Dongshaea marina: one gene and its partner. The protein of the gene in region 1 interacts with the protein of each later gene in a pairwise test. Links are inferred from orthologs where the notes say so. Each region holds a gene or a part of one and is shown on either strand. Other genes may lie near its edges. The genes, in order: clpA and barA.

Evidence for each region.
Region 2: the proteins of clpA (region 1) and barA interact in binary tests that used the Escherichia coli proteins (3 or more experiments, as listed by UniProt). The link is inferred for Dongshaea marina from one-to-one orthologs.

What each region holds. Positions count from the first base shown.
Region 1 is NZ_CP028897.1:1,886,992-1,902,990, forward strand. The notes cover bases 10,895-13,835. They hold clpA (ATP-dependent Clp protease ATP-binding subunit ClpA), read left to right. Parts: upstream 10,895-11,201; coding sequence 11,202-13,469; downstream 13,470-13,835. Other genes in these bases: clpS (ATP-dependent Clp protease adapter ClpS), read left to right, coding at 10,895-11,158; infA (translation initiation factor IF-1), read right to left, coding at 13,530-13,748. Also shown: istA (IS21 family transposase), read left to right, coding at 1-720; IS21-like element helper ATPase IstB, read left to right, coding at 730-1,485; DB847_RS09100 (C40 family peptidase), read left to right, coding at 1,565-1,951; DB847_RS09115 (porin), read left to right, coding at 4,723-5,823; purB (adenylosuccinate lyase), read right to left, coding at 5,910-7,286; high frequency lysogenization protein HflD, read right to left, coding at 7,307-7,930; tRNA 2-thiouridine(34) synthase MnmA, read right to left, coding at 7,946-9,049; DB847_RS09135 (NUDIX hydrolase), read right to left, coding at 9,100-9,567; cold shock domain-containing protein CspD, read right to left, coding at 10,327-10,605; more of clpS, read left to right, coding at 10,841-10,894; DB847_RS09170 (substrate-binding periplasmic protein), read right to left, coding at 14,809-15,303; aat (leucyl/phenylalanyl-tRNA--protein transferase), read right to left, coding at 15,737-15,999. UniProt on the Escherichia coli protein: ATP-dependent specificity component of the ClpAP protease. It directs the protease to specific substrates. It has unfoldase activity. The primary function of the ClpA-ClpP complex appears to be the degradation of unfolded or abnormal proteins.
Region 2 is NZ_CP028897.1:625,861-642,328, reverse strand. Bases 771-4,180 are described here. They hold barA (two-component sensor histidine kinase BarA), read left to right. Parts: upstream 771-1,151; coding sequence 1,152-3,980; downstream 3,981-4,180. Other genes in these bases: rlmD (23S rRNA (uracil(1939)-C(5))-methyltransferase RlmD), read right to left, coding at 771-1,071. Also shown: more of rlmD, read right to left, coding at 1-770; DB847_RS03265 (queuosine precursor transporter), read left to right, coding at 4,575-5,435; DB847_RS03260 (hypothetical protein), read left to right, coding at 5,513-6,439; istA (IS21 family transposase), read left to right, coding at 6,618-8,165; IS21-like element helper ATPase IstB, read left to right, coding at 8,175-8,930; DB847_RS03245 (EAL domain-containing protein), read left to right, coding at 8,964-10,118; DB847_RS25905 (hypothetical protein), read right to left, coding at 10,308-10,430; DB847_RS25335 (hypothetical protein), read left to right, coding at 11,067-11,834; DB847_RS25900 (hypothetical protein), read right to left, coding at 12,105-12,227; DB847_RS03235 (queuosine precursor transporter), read left to right, coding at 12,267-13,622; ybaK (Cys-tRNA(Pro) deacylase), read right to left, coding at 13,624-14,103; DB847_RS03225 (helix-turn-helix transcriptional regulator), read right to left, coding at 14,100-14,744; DB847_RS03220 (NADPH-dependent FMN reductase), read left to right, coding at 14,859-15,461; DB847_RS03215 (VOC family protein), read left to right, coding at 15,597-16,028. UniProt on the Escherichia coli protein: Member of the two-component regulatory system UvrY/BarA involved in the regulation of carbon metabolism via the CsrA/CsrB regulatory system. Phosphorylates UvrY, probably via a four-step phosphorelay.

The DNA of each region.
Region 1 (15,999 bases):
GAGACCTTCTTCAGTCTGGCTCAGCTAAACCAGCGGATCGGGGCTCTGCTCACCGAGTTGAACAATCGCCCGTTCAAGAAGCTGCCGGGAAGCCGTAAATCACAGTTTGAATTGCTAGACAAACCGGTGCTCAAATCGCTGCCTCAAAACCCCTATCAGTTCACCCGGGTGAAGGCGGTTCGGGTTCATATCGACTATCACATCGAGCTCGACAAGCACTACTACTCGGTTCCCTATACCCTGCTCAAACGCAAGCTTGAAGCGCATATCTGCGACAACCTGGTACGGATCTATCATGGTGGTCGCTGTGTCGCGACACATCCACGCAGCTATCAGCAGGGAGGGCAAACCACCCACCCCGATCATATGCCGGTCGCACACCAAAAGCAGATGCAATGGACCCCGGGACGCTTTCTGAACTGGGCTCAGGAGATAGGCCCCTCCACGCTTGCGGTGATCAAACAGCTGCTCTACCGAAAGTCCCACCCGGAGCTTGGATATCGGGCCAGCCTTGGGATCCTCAACCTGGAAAAGCGATATGGACGCCCCCGCTTAGAAGCGGCCTGCCAGCGAGCAGACCGAACGGGCGTTTACTATCAGAAAGGGATCCGCTCCATCCTGGAAAAGGGGCTGGATGGCCAGCCACTGCCCGAAACTCAGCCGGATCGTCTGGCGGAGCTCACTCACCTCAATATCCGTGGCTCAGGCTACTATCACTAAGGATCAAAGATGACAGAACAACTCAAACAGCAACTTCGGGAGCTGAAACTAAGTGGTATCCGGGATGCCCTGGAAAGGCAACATCAGCAACCCGGGCACTACCAGGAACTCGGGTTCGAAGAGCGACTCAGCCTGCTGCTGGAGCAGGAGCTGACGGATCGGTCTCAGCGGCGGATCGAGCGCCTTATCAAGCAGGCCCGATTCCGGCTGCAGGCAAATCTGGAGCAACTGGATTATCGAAGTGATCGCGGCTTGCATAGAGCCCAGATCCGCTCACTGGCAGAGGGATACTGGCTTAGCCTGGGGCAGACTCTGATCCTGACCGGGGCGACCGGGTGCGGGAAAACCTATCTGGCCTGCGCCCTGGGCCATCACTTCTGTCTGCAGGGACTCGGGGTTCGCTACTTCCGGTTTAAAGAGCTGCTGGAGCAACTGCAGCTGGCTCAGGCTGATGGCAGCTATCGAAAGCTGATGGTTCAGTTGAGAAACACGCCGCTTCTGATCCTCGATGACTGGGGACTGGAGTCGCTGAATGCGCTTCAGCGTAGCGATCTACTGGAGTTAATCGATGCTCGCCATGGTCACGGAGCCACACTGATCGGCAGCCAGCTTCCGCTGGAGCACTGGCACACAATGATCGGTGAATCAACCCATGCGGATGCGATCCTGGATCGTCTGGTTCATGGAGCGATCCGTGTAGAATTATGCGGAGAATCGATGAGAAAAATCACCGCAGAGTTGACGGATGCCGATCACTCAGGGTAAAAAATAACCCAGTCTGTGAGACGGGATGTTGAGGTGATCGACATCATATTATTCGGTGATCGCCATCGCGATAATACGCATGGTAAGCCTGTCGACCCGCTTTATCGGAACCCCCTATACCTGGGGAGGGAGCTCTAGCTTTGGTTTTGATTGTTCAGGTTTTGTGCAGCAGATGTATAAAACCATGGGGGTTATCCTGCCACGCGACTCTGGCCCCCAGGCCCAGTGGAAGGGTTTTCTATCGGTAAAACGCAACGCTTTGCATCCGGGTGATCTGCTGTTTTTTGGCAAGGACAGAGTGACCCATGTGGGGATGTTCCTCAAAAAGCAGCACGACAAATTGCTGTTTATCGATGCCACCGTCTCCGATAACCAGGGAAAAAATGCCCCCTACCTGCAACTCAGTGATCTGAATGCAACGTATTGGAGCAAGCTCTATCTGGGCGCGAGGCGCCTGAAATCCTGATAACAGTCCCAAAATGGCGCTAAGCGCCATTTTGGGGCTCCCGAGAAGCGGATTCAGGAGTGGGCCTTGATGTAGAGATCTTTTGAGTAACGCATCCCCATGGGGTTAAAGGAGTAGCCACCCACGTAAGATTTGACCAGCTTGTTTCCACCCGAGCCATAGATACCGGTCATCGGGAACTGCCGCTCTATGATGGCTTCCGCTTGCTGATAATCTTTAATGCGACGCTTTTCATTATTGGTTGCTCTTGCATCATCGAGCAGTTTGTCAAAAGCAGGATCACACCAGCCGGCACTATTGTTGCCATCAGAGCAGCGCATGATCCCAAGGAAGGTGGCTGGGTCGTTAAAGTCTGCCGACCAGCCCATGGAGACCACCTCGAACTGGCCATGATTGACTCTATCCAGAAATGTTTTCCACTCCAGATTGTCGTAGCTGATCTTCACCATGGGGCCGAAAGCCTGCTGCCACATCGCGCCCATGGCAACATTCAAGCGTTTTACCGATGGCGTCTTGGTGTAGGTGGTGTGAAAGACCAGGGGTGGCTGGCGCTGTAGCCCGCTTCTTTCAGCAGCTTTCTGGCTTTTTGATCCCTCTGCTTTTGGGTCCATTGTGACCATGGCAGCTTAGGGGCAATAAAGTCGTGGGTAATAAGGGGGGTAAAGCTATAGGCGGCTTGATAGCCTACATCCATCAACACATCTTTGACAATTACCTCCCTGTCGATGGCATAGGAGAGGGCTCTGCGCACCCTGACATCATTAAAGGGTGGTTTGCGGGTATTAAAAGAGAGGTAGTTGACGGTTAAGCTTGGGGAGTGGTGAAGCTCCTGGGGATAGAGCTTTTTCATCCGGTGTACCTGCATGGCCGGAACACTTGTGACATCGACACCTCCGGCCATAAAGCGGTTGATTCCCGCCTGCTCATCGGTAATCGGCAGGTAATCGACCTCCTGAACAACAGTGTTGTTGTGATCCCAGTATTCCGGGTTAGGTTTTAGGACTATTTTTTCATTCACCACCCAGTTATCGAGCTTATAGGCGCCATTACTCACCATGTGTTCGGGACGGGTCCAGTGATCACCCCATTTAGAGATGATTCGCTCGGGAACCGGGGAGAAGATATGGTGTTGCAGCATTTGCACGAAGTAGGAGACGGGCTGAGCCAGGGTTACTTGCAGCGTGTGTGCATTGATGGCTTTGACACCTAAAGTTTCTGGTGATTTTTTACCGTCGATAATTGCCTGAGCGTTTTTCAGGTTGGCCATAGCGACATAGCCGGCATAGGGGGCGGCGGTGTTAGGATCAACGGCGCGCCGCCATGAATAAACAAAATCTTCGGCTGTGACCGGGGATCCATCAGACCAGCGGGCATCTTCTCTGAGGTGAAAGGTATAAGTCTTACCATCTTTGCTGACGTGCCAATCTTTAGCAACTCCGGGTCTGACTCCACCCTCAGGTGAGGCAATAACCAGTCCCTCAAACAGATCATTGTCGATAGTGCCGCCGTATAGTCCGGATACTTTCTGGGGATCGAGAGATTGGGGTTCAGCATCATTATTGATGTGAATCACTTGCTCTTTGGCAAGCTTAACTCCGGAGGGAACTTCGGCAGCATGAACGAGTTGCAATGAGCATAGGCTTGCTCCTGCGATCAGCACAGAGGCTGTAGCCCGATTGAAATGAAACATAGTGGCTCCTTGGTAAAGGTCCCTGTCACAGCATGGGTCGGGATGAAGGCTATTTATCGATATTCTCAGAGCGTGTGATAGAGAAATTTATCTCATAAATGCACAGGCATGTAGTATGAATTATTAGATATCATGCCGGTAAACAAGCTGAATGTTTTTTTCGGTGAACTCCATGGATAAAAAATCATTCACGATGGCGACTTGATTGCTGGCATAACCTATACATATAACGCGCTCTGTTTAACCTCCTAGAAACTAACATAGTGATATCTTATTAATCAACAAGTAAACGACGGGTTACAAACCGTTACTCTTTAGTGGAGGTCAGTGCTAAGTCTTGTTTTTTATTTTGATCGTTAGACTAGAGGTGAGTTATTTCAGGTTTCCTAATAAAGAAGTGGCGTTTGCAAATACTTTTGTTATTCATTCAGTTACTCCGCTGAGGATGATGGGAATAAAAGTTTATTCATAGAGTATTACAGAACTAAATTCGAATGATATTTAATTCGTCATTTGGTGTTGCGAATGCGGTCCTTATCACGGTCTGGTGTCTATTGTGTTGATATTTAAAGGGTATTTAATTCGGTCATTAGGGTTTTTGCTATTGGATATCGGGGGTTGGCTTATGGATTCAGAGGTGGAGGCTCTGGTTAAAATTTAACTTGCTCTATAGTTGTTTACTTTCATAAATATGTGATTGATATCAAATTTTCATTGAACGCATTTTTTTCCAGTGATAGGGTTAATTAGCTCATGACAGAACATGACATGCAGCTGAAGATATAAAACTGTAAGAGGGAGCTTAATTAAGGTGCTATAACTGCATTTCAGAGGTTTATTTTTTCACTGTTTCATATGATGGGCCATGCTTTATTCATGGATCTTTTCATATAGGTATATCCTATTCATCATGATTCGATACAAATATGCCATTTATCTGATGGCTCTTTGAGTGTGCCAAAAATCTGAGTGCTTCACCTTTTCGGGGTATATCCGGTACAGGGAATAATAAAAACGGGAATAAAGAACCCGAAATAATTAGATCTTTTTTTGTTTAATTGTTTCTTTAGGTGACAGATCTATGAAAAAAACAGCTACTGCAGTCGTGGTTGCGGCTCTTTGTGCAAGCGCCGCGGCGAATGCAACCACCACGATTTATTCTAAAGATGGGAGTACCGTCGGTCTTTATGGACGGGTCAATCCACGCTTTCTTACCGGGCATGATAATAATGCCCGCCCCACAGATAACCCCGGCAGTGAGGGAGATAACACCCACTTTACCGCCAGTGCCCGTTTAGGGTTTGATTTAACCCAGAAGTTAAACGAGCAATGGGATGCGGTCAGTTCAATTGCCTGGGATGTTGCAGCCGAGCGCAGCAGTGACGGAACCTTTGATTCCAGGCAGGCTTACGCGGGTTTTAACGGGCATGAATACGGTACATTGACCTTTGGTCAACAGGCGGGAGCCTTTAGCATTCCGTGCGAAATTGCAGATATCGTCTGGTACTTTGGCGGAGATAGCTATGAGGATCGCAGCTTTGAGCAGGGTGTGGTGAACTATGCCGTATCAGTGCATGGGTATAATTTGCAGTTTACCGCCGGTGCCCATGCCTCGGGAGATGCGGATACCTTCTGGCAAACTTATGGTACCAAGGATGCGGTGCGTACCAATGTGTTTGAGGCCTCGGTAGAGCATCCCTATGATTTCAAAACTGCCGGTGTGTTAGATCTGGCAGCCGGAGTTCAGTCGGTGAGCTTTGAGACCGGTGTTCACGAAGTGAACTGGTCCGTTGGCGGCACCTATAATCTTAAGGGGCTGCAACTGGCTGCAAGCTATGAATATATGACCATTAAGAATACAGATGTGCCGGATGCCAGCAAAACTCAGGATATTGCATCCAATGGGGTGGTATTGAGTATTCAGCACCACTTTAAGCAGTGGACTCCTTATGCTGAATATAGCTACCAGAAAGCCTCTGATGGAGATGTGCCTTCAGGTGTGAGCTCAACCTTTTCTAACAACCTGGTGCTTGGCTCTAAGTACAACTTCACCTCAAATATATTTGCGGTGACCGAGTATGTGTTTAATCACAAGATCTTCAGTGAACAGGATGACTCCGGTAATCCAGTGGTGACGGATCCGGATAATCAGCTCTATGTGGGTCTCTACTATTACTATTGATCGCTTCCCTGTGCGATCTTGCTAATCGTCCAAGCCATAAAAAACCCGGTAGATGCCGGGTTTTTTGCGGGTAGTCAGAGCTTAAATTAATACTCGCCGAGCTTATCGACCAGGCTCGGTGCTGCCCCAATATAGTTGGCCGGGGTCATCGCCTTAAGCTCCCGCTTGGCCTGCTCGGGCAGATCCAGAGAGTCGATGAATTGCTGCATCGCCTGTGCATCAACGCGCTTGCCCCGGGTCAGCTCCTTGAGCTTCTCGTAAGGCTTTTCGATCCCATAGCGGCGCATCACGGTCTGAACCGGCTCGGCCAGAACTTCCCAGTTCTGGTCCAGCTCGGCAGCTAGTTGTGCCAGGTTGATCTCAAGTTTACCGATCCCCTTGAGGGTCGACTGATAGGCGATTAGCGAGTAACCGATGGCAACTCCTAAGTTACGCAGCACGGTAGAGTCGGTGAGATCACGCTGCCAGCGAGAGACCGGAAGCTTGCTGCCCAGGTGGCTGAACAGGGCGTTTGCCAGACCAATGTTGCCTTCGGAGTTTTCAAAGTCAATGGGGTTGACCTTGTGCGGCATGGTGGAGGAGCCAATTTCTCCGGCCACGGTTTTTTGCTTGAAGTGACCCAGGGCGATGTAACCCCAGATATCCCGATCAAAGTCGAGCAGTATGGTATTAAAGCGCGCCAGGGCATCGAACAGCTCTGCGATGTAATCGTGGGGCTCGATCTGGGTGGTATAAGGGTTCCAGGTCAGGCCCTGCTGCTCGATGAATTGCTGGGCAAAATTGTGCCAGTTGATATCCGGATAAGCGCTCAGATGTGCGTTGTAGTTGCCAACGGCACCATTGATCTTAGCCATGATTTCGCACGATTCGATCTGACGGATCTGGCGCTTGAGACGGTAGGCAAAGTTCGCCATCTCTTTACCCATGGTGCTGGGGCTGGCGGGTTGGCCATGAGTGCGTGACAGCAGGGGTACATCACGCAGCTCAGTCGCCAGGGCAGCAATCGCATCATGCAGCTGGTTACAGAACGGCAGGATCACCTGCTCGCGTGCTTCCTTGAGCATCAGGGCGTGAGAGACATTGTTGATATCTTCGGAGGTACAGGCAAAGTGAATAAATTCGCTTACGGCTTCCAGCTCAGGGTGTCCGGAGACCTTCTCTTTGAGGTAGTACTCAACCGCTTTGACGTCATGATTGGTGGTGCGCTCGATGGTCTTGATCATCTCGGCATCGGCTTCACCAAACTCAGTGATGATCGATTCCAGTTTCTGGTAGGCATCTTCAGAGAAAGAGGGAACCTCTTTAATGGCAGGGTGTTGTGCCAGCTGTTGCAACCAGCGCACTTCAGTTTCTACCCGAAAGCGGATCAGGCCATATTCGCTGAAGATTGAACGCAGTTGCTCAGTTTTACTACCGTAGCGTCCATCGATAGGGGAAATCGCGGTCAATGCCGACAGTTTCATTCACAAACTCCTTAGGGGGCTTAGAACTGGGTGATCATTTTTTGTGCTTGCTGGGTCAGTTTTTTACGGGAGAAGATGATGTGGTGTCGTCTCCCTCCGACCTGGCGCCACAAGACACAGGCCCGGATGCCGGCAAGCAGCAGAGCGCGGATCTTGTGCTGATAGACAGGTTGCTGGAGATATAGGGGGGTCCCGGCAACCTGAATTTTTGGCCCATTCGGGCTGATAATGTCACTGTAGATGCTGGCGAGATTGGCCAGCACCGATTCAGATGTGAGATCAAAATGGGTGAGCTGACGTTTGACCTGGCTTACCCGCTCGCCCAGCATATTCATCAGATCCCGGCGTTTGCCGATCTTACTCTCCAGGGCGATGAGACCCACGATGTAGCGGGTGATTTCGCCATTACGATCCGATGCCTCGGCACTGAGCTGGTTAATGATGGTCTGGTAACCCAGTCGCAGGTGCTGGTGGCTTCCGAACACAGCAAGGGGGTTTTGAGGATCGGTCTCAATAATGCTGTGCAGGGTTTGATAGAATTCCTGATCATCACAATTACCCTGGCGCGCCAGTTGCTGAACCAGAGCCGCAGCCTGGCAGATTCCGGCAAAGGCGAGGGTTTGAGAAGTGATTTTATCGCTCACTATGCTTCCTATTCTCTATTTGATGGGGGCTTCAATCACTCCGCCACCCAGACAGATATCACCCAGATAGAATACGGCGGATTGTCCGGGAGTGACGGCGGCAAGCGGTTCGTCAAACATCACCTCTATGGTATCGGGATCGACCGGAGTGATGGTACAGGGGAGGTCCTGTTGACGATAACGGGTTTTCACGGTGCAACGCAGACTCTGGGTGACAGGCTGACGGTCTACCCAGTGAAGCTGACGGGCGATCAATCCTTTGGCAAAGAGGCGGGGATGATCATCCCCCTGAGCCACGATCAGCTGGTTGTTCTCAAGATCTTTATCCACCACATACCAGGGTTGTTCCCCGGAATTTTTCAGACCACCGATCCCAAGCCCCTTACGTTGACCCAGGGTGTGGTACATCAGGCCCTGATGTTTGCCGATCACCTCACCGTCAACCGTAACTATATCGCCCGGTTGGGCAGGCAGGTAGCGGGCCAGGAAGTCACGGAACTTGCGCTCTCCGATGAAGCAGATCCCGGTGGAGTCCTTTTTCTTGGCGGTGATCAGTTCTTTGGTTTCGGCGATTGCCCGCACCTCCGGCTTTTCCAGCTCGCCGACCGGGAACAGGCTCTGGCGCAGTTGATCTTCACTCAGGGTGTAGAGGAAGTAGCTTTGATCCTTGTTGTGATCCAAGCCTCTGAGCATCTGCACATGGCCATCCTGGGTGTCGTGACGCCGGACATAGTGGCCGGTGGCGATATAGTCGGCACCCAGCTCCTCGGCAGCAAACTCCAGGAAAGCCTTAAACTTGATCTCTTTATTACACAGGATATCCGGGTTCGGGGTCCGCCCTGCCTTGTATTCAGACAGGAAGTGTTCAAACACGTTATCCCAGTATTCGGCAGCAAAGTTGATGGTATGCAACTCGATTCCCAGCTTGTCACAGACCGCCTGGGCATCGGCGAGATCTTCTGAGGCTGAGCAATATTCATCCGTGTCATCTTCTTCCCAGTTCTTCATGAACAGGCCTTCCACCTGGTAGCCCTGTTCAAGTAGCAGGGAGGCAGAAACGGAGGAGTCAACACCGCCAGACATGCCGATGATAACTTTTTGTGATGATTTTTGATTCATGGATTTGCATAACTTGCTAAAAGACCCGGGCATCTTAGCAAATTTCCCATTTATTGGACAGATGTGTCCCGATCACTTTGTACCAGGGTTAAAGGTGCGCGCTGCCCCCTGAGATAATCCTGAAGACACTGCAGTACCAGGGGCGAGCGAAGATTGTCCAGTTTTTCTATCTGCTGGCGGGTCAGCCAGTGGCAGGCGATGATATCACCGTCGGGATCATCTCCTCGATGCCCGATGGGCTGCTGATTCAACTTGCAGTAGAAGCAAAAACGCAGGTAAGTGATGCCGTTGTGAGGGCTGGTAAAGAGGTAGGTCCCCACCAGGCCATCGGGCTCAAGCTCAAGGCCAGTCTCCTCTTTGAGCTCCCGTGTCACCGCCTGGATCAGTGATTCTCCGGCCTCCAGGTGACCCGCCGGTTGATTGAACACCCGGGTGCCCCTATCGAACTCTTCAACCAGCAGAAAACGCTGGTTCGCTTCAACGATGCAGGCCACGGTGACATGGGGGGAAAAGCTCATAGCTCCCTCCATTGACCCGGCTCTAACCCCTCCAGGCTCCACTGGCCAATCCGGTGGCGAATAAGACGCAGGGTCGGGTGACCGATATGGGCGGTCATCCGTCGTACCTGGCGATTACGCCCCTCGTTGATGGTGATCTCAAGCCAGCAGTCAGGCACAGATTTTCGCTCTCGGACCGGCGGAGTGCGGGGCCAGATCGCCGGGGGATCGATTCGCCGGACTTTGGCGGGCAGGGTTGGGCCATCTTTGAGGGTAACTCCCTGACGTAGCTCATCGAGGCTCTGTTCACTGGGGATCCCCTCGACCTGCACCCAGTAGCTTTTATCTGTTTTGCGTTTGGGCTGGGTCAGCTTTGCCTGAAGTTTTCCATCATTGGTGAGCAGCAACAGCCCCTCGCTATCCCGGTCCAGGCGACCGGCGGCATAGACGCCGGGAATGGGGATGAAATCTTTAAGTGTCATTCTTCCGTCTTCGTCAGTAAATTGACATAGGACCTGAAAGGGCTTGTTGAACAGGATCATCCGGGTGGGTTCATTCGACAACTTTGCCGGTGAGGCGTTGCGAGTTGTTTTATGACCTGGAGAGCGTTTGCGAACAGAGCGGCGAGGCGTGGGCATAGCTTGATTCAAACGAGATTAGTTGCCGGCAGTTTAGCAGAAGAGGCGGAGACACAAAAGAGAGCGACCGGGCACAGGACAGTAAAAAAGCAGGCGCGGCCTGCTTTGAGGTTCAGAAGTGCTGATGCAGATTCTAAAAGCGTCACGCGGGAACAGCTTCAGACTCTTCAAGCTCCGTTGGAACGGATGTTTGCACAGGGAGTTGCTGGGGATCTGTGCTTACTGGCACGATCAGGGTTGCGTGAAAGCCTTTAGGACCGGCCTCGACCTCATAATGAACACTCTGGCCTGCTTTGAGGGTTTTATATCCTTCCATCTGGATAATGGAGTAGTGAGCGAAGATGTCTTCTCCCCCACCTTCCGGACAGATAAAACCAAATCCTTTGGCATTATTGAACCACTTAACTGTTCCGGTTGCCATACTTCTTACATCCTTTTGTTTGAAAAACCTTAAAGTCGTTGAGTCACTGGCGCTTGCCAAGTTATAAATATTAGCGAGGACTCGCCTGATGCGTGACGGAGCGTCACAATTTCGTCAGTTTAGAGGAACTTTTGAGCGAGTCAAGAAGTTGTTAACGAAAATGTTCGCTATCTAAACATTAATGTTGATAAATTGGTGTTTAGTCTCCTGGCTAAGAAGGTACTAAGATCCAAATATGAGTAGTGTTCAGCAACAGATTTTCAAAGAGCAGCAAACGGCTCTCGGAAAAACTAAGATAAAGCCGCCTTCGTTGTATCAGGTCGTCTTGAATAATGACGACTACACACCGATGGACTTTGTGGTACAGGTTTTGCAGAAATTTTTTAGTAAGGATTTGGATGACGCCACTCAAATTATGTTAACTATCCACTATCGAGGTAAGGGTGTCTGCGGTGTCTACACTCATGATATAGCGGAAACAAAAGTGGCTCAGGTCAATCATTATGCAAGGGAGAACGACTACCCCTTGCTCTGCTCAATGGAAACAGTTTGAGCCGACACCATAACAATGTACTGGTTGCTTTGGGGAGGCGCCTATGCTGAGAAAGGATTTGGAAGACACGCTGAACCTTGCGTTTAAAGATGCACGTGAGGCTCGCCATGAATTTATGACGGTAGAGCACCTGCTATTGGCTCTGCTGGACAATCCATCTGCCAGTGAAGTCCTGGTGGCTTGCGGTGTAGAACTCGAGACGCTGCGCCAGGAGATCACCCAGTTTGTTGCAGAAACCACCCCCCTGATCCCTGCGGACGATAGTGAGCGTGAGACTCAACCAACCCTGGGGTTCCAGCGGGTTCTGCAACGTGCTGTTTTTCATGTGCAATCCTCGGGGCGGACCGAGGTCACCGGTGCCAACGTGCTGGTGGCAATCTTTAGTGAGCAGGAGTCACAGGCCGCCTATCTTCTGAAAAAAGCCAATGTGACCCGACTGGATGTCGTCAACTATATCTCCCATGGGATCCGCAAGGAACAAAGCAGTGGTGGGTTGCCACCCAGCCTTGGGGGAGAGAGTGAGCAGTCGGTGGAAGAGAGTACCACCACCCAGATTGAGAATTTTGCAACCAATCTCAATCTGCAGGTCGAAGAGGGGCGTATCGATCCTCTGATCGGTCGTGAGGATGAAGTGACCCGTGCGGTGCAGATCCTGTGTCGGCGGCGTAAAAATAACCCACTGTTGGTGGGTGAGGCCGGAGTCGGTAAGACGGCGATTGCTGAGGGATTGGCGTTTCGGATCGTCCATGACGATGTGCCTGAGGTGATCAAGGGCCATACCATCTATTCGCTGGATATCGGCTCCTTGCTGGCTGGTACCAAGTATCGCGGCGATTTTGAAAAGCGTTTCAAGTCTTTGTTGCGTCAGCTGGAGACCACCGAGGGAGCAATTTTGTTTATCGATGAGATCCACACCATCATAGGTGCGGGCGCGGCATCCGGTGGGCAGGTGGATGCGGCGAACCTCATCAAGCCGTTGTTGGCCAGCGGTACCCTGCGCTGTATCGGTTCGACCACCTATGCAGAGTACAACCAGATCTTTGAGAAGGATCACGCCCTGGCACGACGTTTCCAGAAGATTGATATTCTGGAACCCTCTATCGATGATACCACCCGGATCTTGCAGGGACTTAAAGATCGCTATGAAGAGCATCACAATGTGCGCTATACCAATAAGGCGCTGCGCGCGGCGGTTGAGCTCTCTGCCAAATATATCAACGAGCGTCACCTGCCGGATAAGGCGATCGATGTGATTGATGAGGCGGGAGCCCAGTTCAGGGTCCAGCCTCACAAGAAACGCAAGAAGACGGTCAATGTCTCCGATGTTGAGAACATAGTCGCCAGCATTGCGCGGATCCCGGAAAAATCGGTTTCCTCTTCGGATCGTGAAGTGCTGCGTAATCTGGAGCGTGATCTCAAGATGGTCGTGTTTGGCCAGGATCGATCCATTGAAGTGCTGACCGATGCGATTCGCCTGTCCCGCTCCGGGCTCGGCGCTGAAAATCGCCCCGTTGGCTCCTTCCTGTTTGCCGGACCAACCGGGGTCGGAAAGACCGAGGTGACCAAGCAGCTTGCTTCTATCATGGGAGTTGAGCTGATCCGCTTTGATATGTCTGAATACATGGAGCGGCACACTGTCTCGCGGTTAATTGGTGCACCTCCTGGGTATGTGGGCTATGAGCAGGGCGGCCTTTTGACCGATGCCGTGCTCAAGCATCCACACTCGGTGGTGCTGCTCGATGAGATTGAGAAGGCGCACCCGGATGTGTTTAATATCCTGCTACAGGTGATGGATAACGGCACCCTGACCGATAACAACGGGCGCAAGGCTGATTTTCGTAACGTGATCCTGGTGATGACCACCAATGAAGGGGTTCGCGAGACATTGCGATCCTCTATCGGCTTCCAGCAACAGGATCATAGTCACGATGCAATGGCTGAGATCAACCGGACCTTCAGCCCAGAATTTCGTAACCGTCTCGATCACATCATCTGGTTCAACCACCTGGATATCAAGGTGATCCAGCAGGTTGTCGACAAGTTTATTGTGGAGCTGCAGGCACAGCTGGATGCCAAGGGTGTTTCTATGGAGGTGACCGATGAGGCTCGCCTATGGCTTGCAGAGAAGGGCTATGATAAGAGCATGGGAGCTCGTCCTATGATGCGGGTGATTCAGGAGCAACTGAAAAAGCCTCTGGCAAGCGAGCTGTTGTTCGGTGCTCTGTCCAATGGTGGCTCGGTGCGTGTCACGACCAGCAAGGGAGAGTTGAAGTTTGTGTTTCAGGATCAGAGTGAAGCGGTCCTTGAATAACTCGTCACTCTCTTGAGCGTTAAGCAAAACCCCGGTAATTGAAGCCGGGGTTTTTTGGGCTTAACGTGAACGGAACACGATGCGTCCTTTGGTGAGATCATAAGGCGTTAACTGAACAGTGACCTTATCGCCAGTTAAGATTCGAATGTAGTTTTTACGCATCTTACCTGAGATGTGTGCTGTTACCACGTGGCCATTTTCCAACTCAACGCGGAATGTGGTGTTTGGCAGGGTGTCGACCACGGTGCCTTGCATCTCAATGTTGTCTTCTTTTGCCATTAAATCCTCTTGTCTAAGCCTCTGAATTAAGCGATGGGATCATGCCGGATTTACTGGCATGTGTAAAGTTTACACTGGATTATTCGTCGAAATTTTGCCATCCGTGAGGAGTGAGTCGCTGATGGGGGGTAAACTGTCGCTTGTAATTCATCTTTCGGCAGCCATCAACCTGGTATCCAAGATAGAGCCAGCGTTTGTCTTGGGCCCTGGCATACTCTAACTGGCGCAGGATGGCATAGCGTCCGAGGGAGCGGTCCTGCTCCTTCGAAACAAAGAAGGTGTAGAGGGCGCTCAGGCTGTTTGACAGCTCATCGGTCACCGCAACCGCCAGCAGGCGATCTTTTTGGTAAAACTCAAAAAACAGTGGGTTGAGCCAGTTGCACAGGATAAAACGCTGGTACTGCTGCTGACGGGCAGGGTACATGGCACCCTGGCGATGCCTGGCGTCGATATATTGTTGGTAAAGCCGAAAATATTCGGGTTTGTCCTGATGGCTGAGGGTCATTTTAAGGTCGCGATTACTGCGCAGCACCCGTTTTTGGCTGGCCGAGGGCTGAAAGTTGAGTGCATCAACCCGCAGGCTCTCACAGGCCTGGCAGTTCGCACAGTGGGGGCGGTAGAGATCATTGCCATTGCGGCGAAATCCAAGCTGTAGCAGGGCTTCATAACCTTCGGGCTATGATAGTCCTGATCCTGGATCACGATCAGTCGCTCCTGCTCTCCCGGCAGGTAGCTACAGGGATAAGTTTGGGTGATGCCAACTGTCAGAGAGAGCTCGGTCATGGCTGAATCTGTTGTACCCTCCAGCACTCTGGATCCACCTGCTTTTGCTTCAAGTGTACCAGATGTTGCAAAAACTGCTCCAGGATGCGCGGATGCCAGTCGGCTATCTGGCAAGATGAGATTAATCTTAGTTCATCGCCTGCTCATTAAGCAGGACAGCACTATATTCTCTTATTAAATCAATTGTTTATGTTTATTGTAACGGCATCGGCTTATGGTTTTGCTATAGGGCATCAATCATTCGGAGGGAAGGATAGCGAGTCTTATTGGAAGAGGGCTATTGGTTTAGCCACTTATCGATCAGCTTATCTATCGTGCCATCGTTTTTATATTCAATGACTTTTTGGTTGACTGCATTGAGATGTTTTTTAAATGGCGAAAGACTGGAAAAAGCAAAGTAGAACTGTCCGACGTAAAGAGGAGTATCTAATGGGACAATTTCACCTTGCAGACCTTTATGCTTTAGCTTGATCAGGATTGGGTAGGTACCATAAGCAAAGTAATCGATACGGCCTGCGCGCAGCTTTCCTATATTCTGCTCCATATTATTAACCAATTGGTGTTTTATACTGTGATCTTCCAGGAAATCCTCAAAGTCCTGGCGGTATTTATCTCCCCGAACCTGCCCCCCGACCTTACCGATCAGATCGCTCCATTTGTTAAACTTAAACTCCTTGCCTTTTAGAACAAAAATAGATGCCGGGTTATCCATGAAGGGTGTTGGAACATAATCCAGGTACTTCTGCCGGGTTCTGTTTTTATAGATCCCCACGATAAAGTCGATATCCGCTGATTCTGCTTTTTTCTGTACCCGCTTCCAGGGCCAACATACAGGCTTTGGGTCTTAATGTTGAGTTCGGTAAATATAATCTCGGCCAGCTCGGCTCCGATGCCTATGATTGCTGAATCCTGGCGATACATCACAGGATTGAACTCCGGGTGACCGGACATGATCAGCGTCTCTTTTGCCTGGCTCGGGGCACTAAGAAGAGTGAATGATATGAGTACAATCAATAATACTTTCAGCTGCATCGAATACGCTCAGAATTATTCACTGTTCAGGGGGCTGTGTATCTCCTGAGAGGCCCTGGGGAATCATGATCTCAGTCCTGCTCTCAGTTCCAGTGCAGCATCTCCCACCATTTAGTCTCGCTGGGTCGGCTACAGCAGAGTTTACAGCTGATCCCAATAGCCACAGAGCTTGGTCATAGCTGGATCTGCTGTAGCTCCCAGCACTCAGGAGCAACCTGCTTCTGTTTCAAGTCTACCAGATGTTGCAAAAACTGCTCTCTGGAGCACTCGATGGCACCCAAGCGTTCCAGATGTGGGTTGGTGACCTGGCAATCGATCAGCTGTCCACCATGCTTGATAAAGTGCTGACACAAGCCCCAGATAGCGAGCTTGGACGCATCCTGACGCAGGTGAAACATCGACTCACCACAAAAGAGTTGTCCGACACTGACGCCAT
Region 2 (16,468 bases), 1.3 Mb from region 1 along the record:
GTCACTGGCCAGATCCGCCCGATGAAATTTTACATTTTCAAGCTGGTTATGACCCGCATTGCGCCGCGCAAGTTCCACAACCCGCTCAACAACTTCAACCCCGACCACCTCCCGGCACTGTTTAGCCAGTGGCAAAGAGAAGTTACCGACCCCGCAAAACAGATCCAGCACCCGATCCTCGGCGCTAGCCTCCAGCCAATCCAGCGCCTGCTCAACCATCTTGAGATTAACCGCTTCATTGACCTGAATAAAGTCCCCTGGCACAAAGTTAAACTCAAGCGCATAGTTTGCCAGCCGATAGCCAGGCAGGGTAGCTTCCCTGGTCAGCGACTCAACCTCCCGCTCGGGGCCATCGAGCCAGATCCCACACCCCTGCTCTTTGGCAAAGGTCTCAAGTGCCTGTCGGTCCCTTGGCTGTAGCTCAGCTAAGTGCCGCAGCAGCAGACTCACACCTGTGTCGGTGCGGTAAAGCTCCACATGCCCTATCTGTTTGCGCAATGACAACCCTTCGAGACATCGCTGTAACGGAGCCAGCAACACTTCCAGATCCGGCTCCAGCACCTGGCAGCCCTGGATCATCTCGATTCCGGAACCATTGCGCTGGCGAAATCCCATCGCCAGGGTTTTATTCCTAGGATCATATTTCACCGCCAGCCGGCAAACCCGTCGGTAGTTCCAGGGATCCGAGGCCAGGGTCTCGGACAGGGGAAGTGACTCGCTCTTGATAAACTTGCTCATCAGGCCACCGAACGCCTGTTCCTTGTACTCTCGCTGCTGCTCGGCTGACATATATTGCAAGGAGCAGCCACCACAAGACTCAAAGTGGGGACAGGGTGGCTGGGTCCGCAATGGGGAGGCCTCCAGCACCTTAATCAATCGTGCCTTGGCATAATTTTTCTTCTGCTCAATCAGCTGCACCACTACCTTCTCACCCGGCAGGGCGCCGGTGACAAAGATTACCCGGTTGTGATGCCTGCCGACCCCCAATCCCTGGTGATCGAGACGTTCAATCTTCAGCTCAAAGTGTTTGCGGTCGAGTTTATTGGGTTTTGCTTTAAATATCTGGGCCATGGTGCTTGGTACGCAAGTTAGTCTATGTCATCATAAACAGTTCAGATTCGAGGTAGCCATTCTCCCATAAGATTTAAACCATGACCAAATATGGCCTCAGAGCAAGAGTTGTAACGCTGACCATCCTCCCAACCCTGGTAATAGGCATTCTGATGGCGGGCTACTTCACATTCCATCGCTATCAGCAGCTGGAACACAACATTATTCAGCAGGGGATCAATGTCATCGAACCCCTGGCCATCGCCAGTGAATATGGGATGGAGCAGCGGGCCCCGGAGCATCTCAAGCGCCTGATCAACCTGGCTCACCGCCAAAACTCTCCGCTGATCGATGCCATCGCCATCTTTACCAAAGACAACAAGCTCTTCATCACCTCCAACTATCACCGTGACTATATCAAGATGCGCCAGCCCAAAGGCAAGGCCCTGGAGCATTTCACCACGGTACAACGCTTAGGCGAGACCCTGATCCTGCGCACCCCAATCCTTGAGGATGCGGCGGCAAACAATGGAGTGGCCAACCTGTCCCGGGCTAAGGCTCCCATCCTGGGCTATATCTCGATCGAGATAAATACCGACAAGGTACTACTGCTCCAGTATCGTGATGCCATCGTCTCCGTGCTGATCGTCCTGCTGGGGCTACTGCTCAGTGCCTTTTCCAGCCTCAAGCTGTTCCGCGGCATCATCCAGCCGATCAGCAACATGGTCAATGCCGTCTATCAGATCCGTAAAGGTAAACTAGAAACCCGGATCCGAGGTGAATTCTCCGGCGAGCTCGATACCCTTAAAAACGGCATCAACGCCATGGCAAAATCAATTTCCGAATATCACGAGGAGATGCAGCTCAGCATCGACCAGGCGACCTCAGATCTTCGCGAAACCCTGGAGCAGATGGAGATCCAGAACGTCGAGCTGGCGCTGGCCAAGAAAAAGGCCCAGGAGGCGGCCCGGGTTAAATCCGAGTTTCTGGCGAACATCTCTCACGAGCTGCGCACCCCACTCAACGGGGTGATGGGCTTTACTCGCCAACTCCTCAAGACCCCGCTGGGTGCGGGGCAGAAAGATTACCTGCAGATCATCGAGCGTTCGGCGCGCAACCTGCTAAATATCATCAACGACATCCTGGATCTCTCCAAGCTCGAGGCCCACAAGCTCACCCTGGAGCTCATCCCCTTCAGCCTGCGTGAAACCACCGATGAGGTGATGTCGCTGCTGGCTCCGGGCGCCCAGGAGAAGGGTCTGGAACTCACGGTACAGATAGACCCACAAGTGTGTGATGCCGTCACCGGTGATCCCCTGCGTTATCAGCAGATCATCACCAACCTCATCAGTAACGCCATCAAGTTTACCGAGCGCGGCAACATAGTGCTGACCATCCAACAGCTCAAAATGGTCAGTGAGCGCAAGGCGCGCCTCTCCTTCCAGGTGATGGATACCGGAATCGGTATCTCACCCGAGCAGCAAAGCCTGCTGTTCCGCCCCTTCAATCAGGCCGACAGCAGCATTACCCGCCGCCATGGGGGCACAGGCTTAGGTCTTGCGATCACCCAACACCTGATCCAACTGATGGGCGGAGAGATCAGCATCAACTCCTCTCAGGGTAAAGGCTCTACCTTCACCTTTACTCTCGAGATGTCACTCAATGCGCTGCCATCCAGGACCCAGCTCTCTGAGGGAGCCCTGGCCGGTCAGTCCATTTTATTGTTCGAGCGCGATCCCTATACCCAGCGCGCCATGACCGAGCAACTCCAAAGCTGGGGAGGACGAGTCGCTCCCTGCAATCAACCGGCCGACTGGCAAGACAGTCTCAAGCTCGCCTACTCCACCATCATCATCGGCCAGAGTCAGTCTGACGATCTGCAATACACCTTCGAGCAGCTGGAGCAAGCGACCTCGAGCTGCACCAAGGTACTGCTGCTCCTTAATAGCGGCGATCCCAACCTCAGTGAGAAAGCCCTGGCCATGGGAGCCACTGGCTGCCTGACCAAGCCCTTCAACCACCGCAAACTGGCGCAACTGATGCAGGGACACCCTGATCTTCCGGGTGAGGTCCAACCCCAGCGCCCGGTAAGCGAGCAGCCCCAGCCAACCACTACAACCCCCTACTGGGATCTGCGGGTGCTGGCGGTGGATGATAACCTGGCCAACCTCAAGCTTATCTCGGCAATTTTAGAAGATCATGTCCGGGAGGTTGTCAGCTGCTCCTCGGCCCGTGACGCCATCGACAAGGCAACCCACAGCAAGTTCGATCTTATCTTCATGGATATCCAGATGCCGGAGATCGACGGCCTCAATGCCACCCTGCAGATCCGCGAACACGACCGCAACAAGGAAACCCCGGTGATCGCCGTCACCGCCCACACCTTCTCCGAAGAAAAGGCGCTGCTGCTGCGTGAGGGAATGGATGACTACCTGGCCAAACCCATCGATGAGCGGGCCCTGCAAAAAGTGATTGAGCGCTTCTGCGGCCCGGCGACCCGGATCCAGGCCCCCAAGCAGGTGGAAGCACCGGAGCCGGAACCACAGCTTCGCAGCGCCAGTGAGCCTCAGGGAGAGCACAGCACCCTGAGCTGGGCCCTGGCCCTTGAGCGTGCCGCCGGCAAGCCTGATCTCGCTAAAGAGATGCTGGAGATGCTCTACGAGCAGATGCAGCAGTTTATCCCCGAGTTGCAGGATGCAATGGAGCGCCCCTCCGAAGCCAAGGATTTTCAGGCTTTGGTCCATAAACTCCATGGGGGATGCGCCTACTCGGGGGTGCCGCGCCTGCAACGGCTGCTCTACACCCTGGAGTCCGCCCTCAAACAGGGCGAACTCCTCAATGAGCTTGAGCCTGAGCTGTTGGAGCTTGAAGATATCCTCAACCAGACCATCAGCGCGGCCCGCCAACAGCTGGCGAAACTCACAGACTAGACTCTGTTGACCTGTGGTCGGCTGTTTGTGCCTGTGGCATATTGCCGCTGCCGAGCGGCGGCGGGTCAGGGGAACTGCTCTCCCAGTTCCCCTAACAACCCCGAGGGTGCCCCTCGATTCACTACCTCCTCAAAATCACTTGCTCCTTGAAGCTCAGCATAGACACGCCGCATACCATCCATGATATGCCTCCCCAGTTCGATATCCCTATCTCTCGTTCCGTCTCTCTGGGAGAGACTCCACCCCTGGCGTGGCTACGCACTCATGGCGTCCTGCCATTCGACTTCAATCGCTTTACGATTTTTCAGCGTGAATCAAAGGGGAAATACCGATAAGCCAGAACAAATTCGAACGCAATCACTTTCCTCTATTCAAGCTCCCAAGTGTCGAGCTGTCACCGAAAAGACAAAGGCAATCTCAATTTACTAGTGCTCTAAAAACAACCAATAGCCACCCCGTCATCACACAAAGACTTTCAAAAATGGGTAAAGCTATAGATTTTGGCTATTTGTATCCTTTTGTTGCTATTCACCCATAACCCTTACGTATAAAATGCCAGCTTTTTGAATAACTGCCCAAGGGATTTGGATCATAATGCTGCGCAGAAAAGCCCGCTACGAGCTGATTGTGGAACAAGGGGACACAATTGAGTTCGAAGATATCAAAACTAATAAACGCCTCTCCATGAATCCGCTGGAGATAGTCAATCAGGGACTCACCGAACTCTTTAGCGATGAAGACCGCGCCACCATAGGCCACGCTGCCGCCCGTAAGGATGACTCAATTGTTATAGCCAACAACAAGGGTAGTGTGGCGGTTTATAACTACTCCAGAACTTTTTTTATTCCTATTCTATTTGCAGCTTATATTACAGTCTTATTGATCACGTGCCTTGCTGATGCTGGAACTTTCAATGGATTTGGTATAGCTACGCCTCTATCCTTCATCACCTACCCATTAACCTTTGTTTTTGAGGATTGTGTTACAGAACTGTATGGAAGAAAAAAAGGTCTACAAGTCATTTTTCAGGCTTTTATTCTTTTAATAATCACATCTGTCATTGTTAAAGGGATCTTTGCCCTATCCGCATATGCAGGTGGAGATGTGAACAATCGTTTTTTAGAAACAATGGGTTTTCTTCCTTTTAATATTGCATATGGAGGATTTAACTCCTTTGTATCATCCGCCGTTGATATTATTGTATTCTCTTTTATATATAAGAAATTCCGAAACTATGGATTCTGGTTTCGCGCTACTGTATCTTCACTAACTGCACAACTTGTTTGCTCATTCCTAGTCGGGATTTTCTATTATATTACAACTATAAGCACTGCCCCCTTTAGCGAGACATATAACAGTGCAATGCTTTATTTCCTGTGGGGATTTGGTTTGTCCATAGTGTATCTGCCACTCTCCTATGCAATTCTCTGGTATGTAAAAAAAAACGGCAGGTAGATCCTAAATACCGCAATTTTCGTTGGAATATTCCCTGCCTGAGCACAGTCTCGATTCTCGCCATCATGGCACTCCTGATGTCAGGGATGACGCTGGAGTTCGCTGGCGCCGAAGTTAGCATTGCTATCCTGCTACTGACCCTGCTGGCCACCCTGAGCTTTACTTACCTGCGTGACAGCGCCTACCTTTGGACTCTTATTGCTGTTTCTCTAATTGCTTGTTTGGTAACTCTTCTTCTACGTAATTCTATCCCCGAGCTAAATACTGATAGTCTATGGATTAATGTCATCGTCCTCTGCTGTATCTGGGTACTGGCTTATCTCAGAAACACCCCGCTTCAGCTGGCGGGAGCCGCCACCCTGATCCTCATTATCTCACTTCAAATGGAACTCGACGCCTTGAGTATCCCGGTGACCCTGGCCCTGCAGGCAGGTATCATCTACCTTGCCCTGGACCTGGCGATTCTAAAGCGTGTAACCCGCGAGCCAAGCCGTCTCCTGCTCCCCTTTGGTAGCATTACCGCCTTGGTTCTGCTGGGCATTACCTATGAAACCGAGCTCTCTCTTGGAGTCTTTCAGGGATTAATACCAGCCTATGTCGGTAGCTCAGTCGCTATGGCTGCCCTGCTGCTGGCAGCCTTCTACCTGTGGCGCCGCTACCAGTGCCAACAGCAAGCCGTTTCCGGAGCAGCCCTCCTTGAGCATCGTCGCAAGCTTGCTGAAAACCACCAGCTCTACCGTCTAAGCCATAATCCCGACGATGAATGGCCCCAGAGCAAGCGCTGTGAACTCGATGAGAAGATCCAGCTGCAGCAGGAGAAACAAAACCGCCGCCTACAGATGGATGCAAACTACCGCAACAACCTGTTTCGCTACCCCGAAATGAAAATAGCCAATCGCGAGCGCTTTGATCACACCCTTCACGCCGAACTCTCCAATCCCGAGGCCCTGCGTTTTTTGGTCCATCGCGATCACCCAATAAGATCGATAGCGATCACTGAATAATATCGATCGCGATCGCTCAATAATATCGATGGCGATCACTTTTGAGTTTTATATTATTGGGTGATCGGCATGAATATTATGCAGTCCCGACCGAAATGTTATTCATTTCAACTCCCGTTTCGCAGGTGTTTTTTTAACCGGCTATGCTCTCTGTTTGACCTCGAGCGGAGAGCCAGCCATGCCAACGGTGCATATCACCATGCGAAAACTCAAAGAGATCCTCAGACTCAAGTACCAAGGCGGCCTGAGTCACCGCCAGATCGCAAGCAGCCTGTCTGTGTCTCCGTCGACTGTGTCCAATTACTGCAAAAGGGCCCAACAGATGGGGCTATGCCAATGGCCTCTGCCTGCTGAGTGGGATGAAGAGCGGCTGCGCCGTGAGTTCCTTGAGACCCGGATCACGGTTCGTCAGACACCTCCTCTGCCGGATTGGGCCGTGGCCCATCAGGAGCTCAGACGCAAAGGGATGACGCTACAACTCCTGTGGGAGGAGTATGCTGAGCGACATCCCAAGAACCACTACAGCTATAACCATTACTGCATGCGTTATCGTGAGTGGCGTAAATGCCAGTCTCCCTCAATGCGTCAGAGCCATAAAGCCGGTGAAAAACTGTTTGTTGATTACTGCGGTCCAACCGTGCCCATCGTGGATCCGAGGACTGGGGAGGAGCGTCGGGCTCAGATCTTTGTCGCTGTGATGGGTGCATCCAGCTACACCTACGCCGATGCAACCTTGAGTCAGGGGCTGGAAGACTGGGTGATGAGCCATAAACGGGCCTTCGAATTTCTGGGGGGAGTACCAGAGATGATCGTTCCGGATAATCTCAAAAGCGGAGTCAGTAGAGCGTGTCGCTACGAGCCAGATCTCAATCCTACCTATCAGCAGCTGGCTGCACACTATGGTGTTGCAGTGCTTCCTGCCCGTCCTTACAAGCCCAAAGATAAAGCCAAGGCTGAGGTGGGCGTGCAGATCGTTGAGCGCTGGATCCTGGCAAAACTGCGCCATGAGACCTTCTTCAGTCTGGCTCAGCTAAACCAGCGGATCGGGGCTCTGCTCACCGAGTTGAACAATCGCCCGTTCAAGAAGCTGCCGGGAAGCCGTAAATCACAGTTTGAATTGCTAGACAAACCGGTGCTCAAATCGCTGCCTCAAAACCCCTATCAGTTCACCCGGGTGAAGGCGGTTCGGGTTCATATCGACTATCACATCGAGCTCGACAAGCACTACTACTCGGTTCCCTATACCCTGCTCAAACGCAAGCTTGAAGCGCATATCTGCGACAACCTGGTACGGATCTATCATGGTGGTCGCTGTGTCGCGACACATCCACGCAGCTATCAGCAGGGAGGGCAAACCACCCACCCCGATCATATGCCGGTCGCACACCAAAAGCAGATGCAATGGACCCCGGGACGCTTTCTGAACTGGGCTCAGGAGATAGGCCCCTCCACGCTTGCGGTGATCAAACAGCTGCTCTACCGAAAGTCCCACCCGGAGCTTGGATATCGGGCCAGCCTTGGGATCCTCAACCTGGAAAAGCGATATGGACGCCCCCGCTTAGAAGCGGCCTGCCAGCGAGCAGACCGAACGGGCGTTTACTATCAGAAAGGGATCCGCTCCATCCTGGAAAAGGGGCTGGATGGCCAGCCACTGCCCGAAACTCAGCCGGATCGTCTGGCGGAGCTCACTCACCTCAATATCCGTGGCTCAGGCTACTATCACTAAGGATCAAAGATGACAGAACAACTCAAACAGCAACTTCGGGAGCTGAAACTAAGTGGTATCCGGGATGCCCTGGAAAGGCAACATCAGCAACCCGGGCACTACCAGGAACTCGGGTTCGAAGAGCGACTCAGCCTGCTGCTGGAGCAGGAGCTGACGGATCGGTCTCAGCGGCGGATCGAGCGCCTTATCAAGCAGGCCCGATTCCGGCTGCAGGCAAATCTGGAGCAACTGGATTATCGAAGTGATCGCGGCTTGCATAGAGCCCAGATCCGCTCACTGGCAGAGGGATACTGGCTTAGCCTGGGGCAGACTCTGATCCTGACCGGGGCGACCGGGTGCGGGAAAACCTATCTGGCCTGCGCCCTGGGCCATCACTTCTGTCTGCAGGGACTCGGGGTTCGCTACTTCCGGTTTAAAGAGCTGCTGGAGCAACTGCAGCTGGCTCAGGCTGATGGCAGCTATCGAAAGCTGATGGTTCAGTTGAGAAACACGCCGCTTCTGATCCTCGATGACTGGGGACTGGAGTCGCTGAATGCGCTTCAGCGTAGCGATCTACTGGAGTTAATCGATGCTCGCCATGGTCACGGAGCCACACTGATCGGCAGCCAGCTTCCGCTGGAGCACTGGCACACAATGATCGGTGAATCAACCCATGCGGATGCGATCCTGGATCGTCTGGTTCATGGAGCGATCCGTGTAGAATTATGCGGAGAATCGATGAGAAAAATCACCGCAGAGTTGACGGATGCCGATCACTCAGGGTAAAAAATAACCCAGTCTGTGAGACGGGATGTTGAGGTGATCGACATCATATTATTCGGTGATCGCCATCGCGATAATACGCAGGCCCCGACCGGCTCAGTCTTTTTAATCGAATTTAATCACCTGAAAGATGAAGACACCCTCAAGCTCCTGAGCCTGAGCATCCACCATCTGCTACGTGAATACCCCAATCACCTGGTCGCCCGCTTCTCTCACACCAGCATCGCCATCTTGTTGCCAAACCACACCGAGCAGCTGGCTAGCGGGCTCGCCCCCAGAATCTGCGCGACCCTCCATAACTACTTTACTCAAAGCCCGGATGATACCGCCTTTAATATCGGAATCGTCTGTTTTACCTATATGGAGACCGTCTCTGAGATCCTCTCACAGGCCGAAGAAGCCCTACACCAGGCGCGACACATCCACCAGCGCTGCTGGTTCATCCTTGAAAAGGGCCTTCACTATCCCGAGTCTCACGGCTGGCATAACTGGAGCAAGCACCTGGCTCTCTGCATCAGGGAGCAGCAAATCGAGTTTGAGCTAACCCCCTTCTATGGCGTGAAACGACAGCTGATTTTTAATAATCTCTGCGCCTTCACCGACGGGATCTGTGGTAACACCCTGGGTGATGAGCAGCTTTGCCTGCTGGCAGAAAAAAGTAGCCTCGAACTCCCCTTTCTCAGGCTCAAGCTCAGCGCGGCCCATAATCTGCTCCACACCATTGAAGGCTCTTTGAGCATTACCACCCACGCCAAGGTCATAGCTAGCCCATTCAAGCTCAACCAATTGCTGATTACTCTCTATCAATACCCAACCAACATTCGCCAACGTCTTATTTTTGAGATAAGAGAATCAGAAGTAACCAGACTGCTTGATAAGATCAAACTCGGCTGTTTCGCCCTTCATGCCCTGGGGTGTAAGCTCTGCATCAACCGGGCCGGGCGCCAGGTTGAGGGAATGCAATACCTCAGTGAACTAAGCGTCGACTATCTCAAACTCGATCAGCACATGCTGATCAACATTGAGGGAGAAAGCCGTCAGCTCAAGGCATTGGAGAGCATTCGCCTGATGCTGCAGGGTACATCGACCCAACTATTGGCCCAGCACATCAAAAGCCAGGCTCATTGGGAACAGCTACAGTTAGTGGGAATCGAGGGCGCTCCCTTTAACCTAAATTCGGCTCTTGACTAGTCAACTAAGCCGGGACGGAGCGCCATCCCGGCAAACCCCATGAATACCTGAACCAAAGCCAAACGAGACTGTTACATATCAGGTAAAAACGCTAAGATAGCGGCCTCAGGGAACGAGACCTTATTACCAATGCTCAGACTTAAACGACAGCCCCGCTACCAGCTGATTGGCCAGCAGGGAGAGAAACTGTTATACCGCGACCGCAATAGCGGTAAGCAGCTGCGCACCTCTGCCCTTGAGCTGGTCAACCAGGGGCTCACTGAGCAGTTCAGTGATCAGGACCGAATTCAGATAGGCTATAACGCAGCCCAAACCGATGACTCCATCGTCGTCGCCAATAATAAAGGCAGCGTGGCGATTTATAGTTACTCCAGAACCTTATTTTATCCAATACTTTTATCCTCTTATATTTTATTTATCTTGCTAGCATGTGTATTTGATCCTGTAACGATAAATATACTAGACATCAACACGCCAGTTACTTTTTTATTGATCCCTTTTGTTTTTGTGATAGAGGACTGTGTAACAGAGCTTTATGGATTTCAAAAAGGTTTGATGATGATAGTGAAGTCATTATCAATTCTCATAGTTTGTGCTATCTCATTTAAAGTGATATTGATTTTAGCTAGGCAATCTCCGATTGAGAAGGCAAATTACCTTTCAACTACATTTAGCTTTCTTCCTAACGACCTTGCATTCAGCTCAGCAAACGCTGCGTTATCTTCCTTTATAGATCTACTTGGATTCTCAATACTGTTTAAGAAAATAAGGGATTACGGGTTTTGGTTCAGATCACTAGCTTCCTCTTTTATATCTCAACTGGTCTGCTCAATTGTTGGTGGATTTATAATTATATATACCTTGCCTTCTATGCCTCTTGATTCAGTTTATGGGAATATGTTCCTATTCTGGGTTTATAACATGGTCCTTGCTGTCCTATACTTACCTTTGGCATATTTAATTATAAGTTCAGTTAAACGGCTTACTGTTAACTCCAAATATCGTGAGTTCGTTTGGAAGAGTGGCTGCCTGAGCAGCGTCAATATCCTCGCCATCTTTGCGCTGGTATTCTCGGGGGCAAGTCTCAATATCTTTGATCTCCATATCAGCGTTTCGGCACTGCTGCTAAGCGGTGTTTGTGCCCTGACCCTGGCCTACCTTAGGGACAGCGCCTATATCCATACCCTGGCTATAGTGTCTGTGCTTGGGGTCATCACCACCTGTATCATCCATCAGCAACTCTCGGGAGATGTGATCGAAGACATCCTGATAACCGCCCTCTCCCTTGGCTGTATCTGGATGCTGGGTTACCTGGAAGAGGCCTGGGTCCAGCTTCCGGGTGTGATCTTCATTCTGGCGCTGAACATAGTAACTCCCGAGCTCACTCCCCTGAGTTTTCTCATCACTCTGCTGCTGCAGGGGGCCATCGCCTGGCTTCTAGTCGACAACGCCCTCACTCGCATCCTGTTAGTAAGACACCCATCTTTTCTTCTCGCCTCCGCCTCCCTGACCATAGGCTCCCTGGCTGGCATCACCTATGCCATCGGCTCTCCTTTGCTGGCCAAGACCCAGCTTCCCCTGCCAGCCCTCTGGATAACAGCCACCGTATTGTTCATCGCAAGCATCTACCTTATGAGAACCTGGCAGAAATACCGAAAGCTCTACTTCCCTTACTCTGATACCCACGACGTGGCCTATCATCTCAGGCAACTTTAAGCTTAAAGCACCGCTGCTCCTGCTGACCAAAGCAAACCTATCTCGTTCAGCCCTCTAACATGAGTGCATGGATAACTCTAGCCAAGTTATCCGGGATGGAGAGCCATCCCGGAAAAGCCCTTAAATACCTGAATCAAAGCCAAACGAGACTGTTACATATCAGGCAAAAACGCTAAGATAGCGGCCTCAGGGAACGAGACCTTAATACCAATGCTCAGACTTAAACGACAGCCCCGCTACCAGCTTAGCGGCCAGCAGGGAGAGAAGTTGCTATACCGCGACCGCAATAGCGGGAAGCAGCTGCGCACCTCTGCCCTTGAGCTGGTCAACCAGGGCCTCACCGAGCAATTCAGTGATCAAGACCGAATCCAGATAGGCTACAGCGCCGCCCAAATCGACGACTCCATCGTCGTCGCCAATAATAAAGGCAGTGTGGCGGTTTATAGTTACTCCAGAACCATCTTTATTCCAATACTATTTGTTGCTTATACATTAGCTATTTTGACCGCTTGCTTTGCTGATGCAAGCACCTTTGATGGGTTTGGCTTTCCAACACCTCTGTCATGGCTTGTCTTCCCTTTGACGTTTGTATTTGAGGATTGCCTAACAGAACTTTATGGGAGAAACAGGAGCCTTAGGATAATATTCAAATCATGCATAATTCTATTAATCTCATCAGCACTACTCAAGCTCTTCTTTCTTATATCATCAAACTCACCCGAATATGCTCATAGTCTCGATTTAAATAAAATGGCGTATCTCCCCTTTGATATTGCATATAGTGCAATTGATGCACTGATAGCATCAGTCGTTGATATAATCGTTTTCTCTCATATCTATAAGTCTTTTAGGAATTATGGTTTCTGGTTTAGAGCTACTCTTTCATCATTAACCTCACAGTTTTGTGCGGCTATCATCGCTGGACTGTACTTCTATGTCGTTGTAAATTCAACGGCACCATTTGACGAAATTTATAACAATGCCATGCTCTACTTCCTATGGGGCTTTGGCCTGTCTATCGCCTATATTCCTATCTCATACGCCATCCTGCTTTCAGTCAAAACACTTGCGGTTAGCCCAAAATACCGTGAATTCGCCTGGAAAAGTGGCTGCCTGTGTATCGTCAATATCCTCGCCATCTTTGCGCTGGTATTCTCTGGTGCAAGCCTCAATCTGTTTGAGCTTCATATCAGCTTATCGGCCCTGCTGCTCAGTGCGCTCTGTGCCCTGACCCTGGCCTACCTTAGGGACAGCGCCTATATCCATACCCTGGCTATAGTGTCTGTGCTTGGGGTCATCACCACCTGTATCATCCATCAGCAACTCTCGGGAGATGTGATCGAAGACATCCTGATAACCGCCCTCTCCCTTGGCTGTATCTGGATGCTGGGTTACCTGGAAGAGGCCTGGGTCCAGCTTCCGGGTGTGATCTTCATTCTGGCGCTGAACATAGTAACTCCCGAGCTCACTCCCCTGAGTTTTCTCATCACTCTGCTGCTGCAGGGGGCCATCACCTGGCTGCTAGTCGACAACGCTCTCACCCGTATCCTGTTGCTCAGACACCCATCTTGGGTGATCGGCTCCGCCTCCCTGACCATAGGCTCCCTGGCTGGCATCACCTATGCCATCGGCTCTCCTTTGCTGGCCCAAACCGGCCTTACGCTGCCATCGTTGTGGCTGAGCGGCGTAGTTCTGATAACTGCCAGCGCCTACCTCATGCGAATCTGGCATAAGTACCGAAACCAGAACCTCAGCTACCCGGAGTCTATCGGATTGAATAGCTACTAATTTAACTTTTTTCAGGCTGGGCTATCTTGGCGGTTCGCCCTGAGGTCAACTCCAGTAGCGCCCCGGGAGCAAGCTCTATCTCAAGCCCTCGACGCCCGGCACTGACAAAGATAGAGTCGTACTCAAGTGCAGAGGCATCCAGAACTGTTTTAAGCCGCTTCTTCTGGCCTAACGGGCTGACACCTCCCAGCACATAGCCGGTCGCCCGCTGCACCACTAGAGGATCGGCCATCGTCGCCCTCTTGGCCCCGGCAACCTTAGCTATCTGCTTGAGGCTCAGCATGGAGCAGACCGGCACAATCCCAACCACCAGCTCCCTGCTATCAAGGGAGACAACCAGGGTTTTAAATACCCGAGCCGCCTCGATTCCAAGTTTATCCGCCGCCTCTGTACCATAAGACTCGCTTGCTGGATCGTGTCTGTATTCATGGAGCTGATGGGAGATCTTACGCTTTATCGCAAGCTTAACCGCGGGTGTCATGGCAGCTCCTCATCCACTGAACCCCTGACAGGTGTAATTCGGTAAGCACAGCGCCTGGCTCCCTCAAGAATATGCTCTTCACGAGTAACTGTGGCCTGCTCACTGAGTAGTTGCTCAAAGAGTTGCAGCTCAGAGCGGCAAAAACTAAGACACTGACTGGCAGCAGCACAGATAGGGCAATGATTCTCTAACAACCAGAACACTCCATCGCGCTGCTCCAGGCTCGCCATATAACCCTCCTGGCTGCGGAGCTCAACCAACACCCGGAGCTTATCGGCCAATCCGAACTTGCCGGCTAATGCCTGCTGGTAGCTTTCAAAAGAGGCTTTCTCTCTGTGTATAATCAGCTGTTCCAGCCCCTCGGGGCCAAAGATCTCCTTGATCGAGCCTATCATCTGCAGAGTCAGCTCCGAGTGCCGGTCCGGAAAAAAAGAGCGGCTCTTTTCAGTTAATGACCAGTAGCGGGTCGGTCGCCCACGCGCAGCCTTTTTATCTTCAAAGCTGAGGATCCCCTCATCTTCCAGCTGTTGCAGGTGCTGGCGCGCTCCCATGCTGGTGATCCCAAGCTCACTGGCCAGGGTCTTAGCCGTCAGAGCCCCCTCTCGCTTGATTAGCTGAATGATTTTATCACTGGTTTTCATAGCACCTCCTGGAGCCATTATTCCCCAGACAGCTATTTTGTAAACTTTTTTCTTTACTTTATTTAGTGAAGGTTCTACTTTACATAACAATTAATAAACAAAAAAGTTTACTAAATGAAGCTTCTCATCATTAGTGGCAGCCAAAGATCCCACTCCCAGAGCGCCAAGGTCGCTGAATTTATCAAGACCAGATCACAAGATTTTGAGCAGGTCGAACATCTGGAACTCATCCGTTACCGTCTTCCTTTCTGGAGTGGGGAGCAAGACTCTAAGTACGCAGAGGATTCTGATTGGCATGAGCTGGAGCTAAAGATCCGTCAGGCCGATGCTCTTGCCCTAATCACCCCCGAGTGGCATGGGATGGCGACTCCGTTACTCAAAAACTTTTTGCTGATGTGTAACCTGCAGGATACGGCTCATAAACCTGTGTTGCTGGCCTCTGTGGTCAGTGGTATCAGCGGTGCTTATCCCATTGCGGAACTCAGGATGAACGCTCTAAAAAACATCAAGCTGGTCGCCATCCCGGATCACCTGATCTTGCGCGATGCAACCAACATCCTCAATCCAGATATAGAACTAACCCCTCTGGAGCAGCAACTACGCGAAAGAATCGATTACAGCCTGCATATGCTCTACCTGTATGCACAGGCCCTCACCGAGGTGCGCCGTCAGCACTCGAGCTACCCCAACCAACAGGAGTACTGCTTTGGCATGTAAATCATGAGAAGACCCGAAGGACTGATCGATACCCAAGGATAAAACAGATCAGGGATTATGACTGGCTAAAGCCCGGAGTTAGCCCCGCTAATTCTGAGCTAAAACAAGCCATAAAAATCACTAACAAGGAGAAAAATGATGATCCAACTCGAGCACCTGAACCTGGTTGTAAAAGATATCCAACGTGCCCTGAACTTCTACCAGGTTGCTTTCCCTCACTGGACAATCCGCGGACAAGGCACCGGAGAGTGGTATGGAAAACCAAGAACCTGGCTGCACTTCGGGGATGATTACCAATACCTGACTCTCAATGACAACGGCGAGGGACAAAATCGCGACCTGAGTGGTCACCAGGTTGGCCTGGCCCATTTTGGGATCATTACCCAGGATCTCGATGCCATGGTTACCCGCTTGCAACAGGCAGGATTTGACTATCACAGCCAAAGTGGCGATGAGCCGTTTCGTAAGAGCTATTACTTCATGGACCCCGATGGCAATGAGGTCGAGTTTGTGCAGTACTTCAGTGATAACCCCACAGAGCGCAACTACTACCCACAGCCCGCATAATAATATCGGCCAGCACAGCCCGTTTGCTGGCCGCTCTCTTCTAACCAAGGCTCTTAAATCGCAACAAACTTCGATAACCAAGCTGACATACTCAGGGTTATCTCCACAATGGCTTACTGGATGAGCCTTGGAAGTAATTTGAACAGACCCGGGCGCCGATATAAGCGCCAATAGAGTCAGAGATTGCCAGTATGATCCCAAGATGATAATTCACATCGCCCTTGATCAGAAATATCACCAGAGCCACTAGAGCATTTTTGACTTAATCAGGGTCGCTATTCGTCCCATCAGATTCAAGCGCAGCTTTGAGCTTTGTTAAGCTGACCTTCTGCAGCAAGGATGCTGCAGTAGAGCAACATGGATGTGACTTGCGTGTCAGCATTCAAAATCGAAGCAGCTCTTATGGAGAGTGAACCCATTTATCCGGAAAATGCTCTAGG